Regions from separate parts of the Bradyrhizobium lupini genome, predicted to be linked through region 2. Evidence: riboswitches for the same ligand, from Rfam matches in the RefSeq annotation. Region 2 holds a riboswitch; the other holds the start of a gene.
What was found. A riboswitch is a leader RNA that binds a small molecule or an ion and turns the genes downstream of it on or off. The one in region 2 is predicted to bind S-adenosylmethionine.

Region 1: another riboswitch for S-adenosylmethionine. It lies ahead of AB3L03_RS21415 (homoserine O-acetyltransferase); the one in region 2 lies ahead of AB3L03_RS15395 (O-succinylhomoserine sulfhydrylase).

The regions. Positions count from the first base shown of each region.
Region 1 covers NZ_CP162553.1:4,524,196-4,526,393, forward strand. The annotation lists gene AB3L03_RS21410 (chorismate mutase) at 1-718, opposite strand, end outside; SAM riboswitch at 923-1,002, shown strand; gene AB3L03_RS21415 (homoserine O-acetyltransferase) at 1,093-2,198, shown strand, end outside.
Region 2 covers NZ_CP162553.1:3,252,500-3,254,697, forward strand. The annotation lists gene AB3L03_RS15390 (2'-deoxycytidine 5'-triphosphate deaminase) at 1-905, opposite strand, end outside; SAM riboswitch at 1,016-1,095, shown strand; gene AB3L03_RS15395 (O-succinylhomoserine sulfhydrylase) at 1,166-2,198, shown strand, end outside.

The sequences.
Region 1 (2,198 bases), 1.3 Mb from region 2:
CCGAGACCAGCAGCGCGGCGCCGTCGAAGGCGGTGTCGGGCACCGCCACGATCTCGGCGAGCGGCGACAGGGCGCGCGCGACCTCCGCATTCCACCCAGAGACGCGTACGCTGAAGGTCTCGACCTCCGTCACCAGCGCGCTGTCGGCGACGCGCGACACCGCGAACACGGGCAACGCCGCCGGATGGTCGGCGCGCTCGACGAAGGGCAGCCGCGCGATGATCTTTGGCGCGCCAGCTTCTTCCAGCGACAGCCACCACGGCGTGCGGCTCGAGGTCGCCGAGACCAGCGCCAGATCGCCCTTGGACTTCGCGACGGCCTCGACCGCCGCCTGCGCGCTGAAATGCGCGACGTAAGGCACGGTGAAGCCGAAATGGAATCGCGCGGAATCGCGCATAGCCGGCTCGCTCGCCGAGATGTCGGCGTGGACCGAGAACGGGGCCTGGACATAGGTGAAGGTCGCGATGATGACGCGCCAGATGCTCTCGACCGTGTCGAGCGGCAGGATGCCGCGATGACGCTGCACGAGGTCGCGCATCATGGAGGCCTCGCGTGCCGGGCGGAACGCCGAGCCGACCTCCTGGGTCTGCTTCACCTGGATCAGGCGGTCGATGATGTCGCCGCGTTGCATCAGCAGGCGATGCATGCCTTCGTCGATCGCGTCGATCTCCTTACGCAATTCCTGGAGTGATGGTGGCGCGGGCGGACGTTGGGACATGTCTGACGGGTGCTGCTGAGAGGCGTTCCAATGCGGATCAGTCGAGCCGTCACCGCTGTGATGGATATCCTGATTAGGCAGTCGGGGCTGCGAAAGCAAAGAGAAATGCAAAGAGAAATCGGGCCCTTTCCGCCCGTGGCGCGACAGGCGAATTTGGCTGATCCGGGCCGTGACTTGACGAAAACCGTCCAAGACGGTAGTTTTTACCCGTTCCGTGGTCATTTGAGCCGGCCGGCTTGCAGCCACGTTAAAAAACTCGCTAAACAGGCCGGGGACGCTTTCGATCCCGGCCGAACCTATCGTTCAGGCCGGGTTTTTCATGGCCTGATGTCAATGCGGTCACTTCTACGATCGCAAACGAGGTCGATGGTCAGATGGTTGGCGTCCAGTCCATTCCGAGTCCCGCGATCACCGCCGACGAGCGGTCGCACGAGGTGGATCATCCGAGTTCGCACGTCGCGCAGTTCGGCTCGGAGCAGCCGCTGCGGCTCGACTGCGGGGTCGATCTCAGCCCGTTCCAGATCGCCTACCAGACCTACGGCGAGCTGAATGCCGATCGCTCCAACGCGATCCTGATCTGCCATGCGCTGACCGGCGACCAGCACGTCGCCAACGTGCACCCTGTCACCGGCAAGCCCGGCTGGTGGGAGACCTTGGTCGGCCCCGGCCGGCCGCTCGATCCCAACGAATATTTTATCATCTGCTCCAACGTGATCGGCGGCTGCATGGGCTCGACCGGCCCGGCCTCGATCAATCCCGCGACCGGCAAGGTTTGGGGGCTCGATTTCCCCGTCATCACCATCCCCGACATGGTGCGCGCGCAGGCGATGCTGATCGACCGGCTCGGCATCGACACGCTGTTCGCGGTCGTCGGCGGCTCGATGGGCGGCATGCAAGTGCTGCAATGGACTGCGGCGTATCCGAGTCGCGTGTTCTCCGCGCTGGCGATTGCCTGCTCGACACGACACTCGGCGCAGAACATCGCGTTCCACGAGCTTGGCCGTCAGGCGGTGATGGCCGACCCCGACTGGCACCATGGCGGCTATGCCGATCGAGGCATCCATCCGCATCGTGGCCTCGCTGTCGCCCGGATGGCGGCGCACATCACCTATCTCTCCGACGCCGCGCTGCATCGAAAATTCGGGCGGCGCATGCAGGACCGCGAGCTGCCGACTTTCTCTTTCGACGCCGACTTCCAGGTTGAGTCCTATCTGCGCTACCAGGGCTCGTCCTTCGTCGAGCGCTTCGACGCCAACTCCTATCTCTATCTGACCCGCGCGATGGACTATTTCGACATCGCCGCCGACCACGGCGGTGTGCTGGCGAAGGCGTTCGCGGGAATCCAGACCCGCTTCTGCGTGGTCTCCTTCACCAGCGACTGGCTGTTCCCGACCTCGGAATCGCGCGCGCTGGTGCACGCGCTGAATGCGTCGAGCGCGCGGGTGTCGTTCGCCGAAATCGAGACCGATCGCGGTCACGA
Region 2 (2,198 bases):
TAGCCGAAGCCGGGATCGAAGAATCCGGCATAATGCACGCGGAACTCGCCGACCAGCGGATCGAACGGCACCATCTCCGCGGCGTAATCGGGCGGCACCTGCACCGCCTCTTTCGACGCGAGGATATAGAACTCGCCGGGATCGAGGATCAGGCTGCCGTCGGGACGGGCCGAGATCGGCTCCCAGAAGTCCTCGACGGAATAGCCGGCGCGGCGATCGACGTCGATGACGCCGGTGTGGCGCTTGGCGCGGTAGCCGACGAAGCCGCCGCTCTTCTCGCCGGAGAGATCAACAGAGACGGCGACGCCGCCGGTGAGGTCGGCATCGTCGATATCGACGAGACGCTCGGTCGCGTGCAGCGCCTCGAGGTCCTCGATGTTGAGGATGGCATCGCCGGTGCGGAAGCGCACCTGGCTCAGGCGCGAGCCCTCGCTGACCAGCACCGGAAACGTCTTCGGGCTGATCTCGGCATAGAGCGGGCCGTGATAGCCGGCACCGATCATGTCGAAGCGGCGGGTGCCGTCGGCGATCACGCGGGTGAAGACGTCGAGCCGGCCGGTCGAGCTCTTCGGGTTGGCGGCCGCGACGATTTCCGGCGGCAGCGCGAGGCTTTCAAGCAGCGGCACGATGTAGACGCAGTTGGTCTCCAGCACCGCGCCGTCGGCGAGGCTGAACTCGTGCAGCTTCAACTCGTCGATGCGCTCGGCGACCGTGGCGCCGGGACCGGGCAGGAAGCTGGCGCGAACGCGATAGGCGATATCGCCAAGACGCAAATCGAGGCTCGCCGGCTGGATCTGGCTTTCGACGAAGTCGTAAGCGGGCAGGATGAGACCGCCCTGCGCCATCGCCGCGATCATGCGGTCGGGCAGGATACCATTGGCGTCGGCGGCGACCGTGAACGTCAACCCGGGGTCCTCATCAGGGATCAAACACATCCCGACATGCGGGAAATATGAGCGTTTTACGGCTATCCGATGGACGTCTTGACGGAAAGGGCATTGCGGAATATGAGCATGACTTATCCCGTGGTGATTTGAGCCGGCCGGCTTGCAGCCACGTTAAATAAGTCGCTAAACAGGCCGGGGACCTCTGTGATCCCGGCCCGTGGAGATATTCCAGGCCGGTTTTTTTGTGACCATTCTCGATGGTCACTTCAGGAGGTCCTATGTCGAAGTCCCCGGCGCCAACCGCCCACTACCGTCCCGAAACTCGCCTGGTTCATTCCGGCACCTTACGCTCGCAATATGGCGAGACGTCGGAGTCGCTGTTCCTGACCCAGGGCTACGTTTACAACAGCGCCGAGGAGTGCGAGGCGCGATTCAAGGGCGAGGACCCCGGCTTCATCTATTCACGCTACTCCAATCCGACCATCTCGATGTTCGAGCGCCGCATGATCGAGCTCGAAGGCGCCGAAGCGGCACGTTCGGCCGCGACCGGCATGGCCGCGGTGACGACCGCGATCCTGGCGCCGCTCAAGGCCGGCGATCACGTCGTGGCCTCGCGCGCGCTGTTCGGCTCGTGTCTCTACGTCGTGCAGGATTTACTGCCGCGCTACGGCATCGAGACCACGCTGGTCGACGGCCTCGATCTCGACCAGTGGCAGCGCGCCATGAAGCCGAACACCAAGACGTTCTTCCTGGAGAGCCCGACCAATCCGACGCTCGACGTGCTCGACATTCCCGGCATTGCCGAGATCGCGCATAGTGGCGGCGCGCGGCTCGTCGTCGACAACGTGTTCGCCACCCCGATCTGGCAGAGCCCGCTCGCGCTCGGCGCCGACGTCGTGGTCTATTCCGCGACCAAGCACATCGACGGCCAGGGCCGCTGTCTCGGCGGCATCATCCTGTCCTCGGAAGCGTTCATCGCCGAGCACATCCACAATTTCATGCGCCAGACCGGCCCGTCGATCTCGCCGTTCAACGCCTGGGTCCTGCTCAAGGGGCTGGAGACGCTCGCCGTGCGCGTGCGCGCGCAGACCGAGACGGCCGCGCGCATCGCGGACGTGCTGGCGAGCCATCCGAAGATTTCGCGGCTGGTGTTTCCCGGCCGCGCCGATCATCCGCAGGCTGCATTGGTGAAGAAGCAGATGCGCGGCGGCTCGACGCTGGTCGGCCTCGAGGTCAAGGGCGGCAAGCAGGCGGCGTTCCGCGTGCTCAACGAGCTCAAGCTTGCCAAGATCTCGAACAATCTCGGCGACG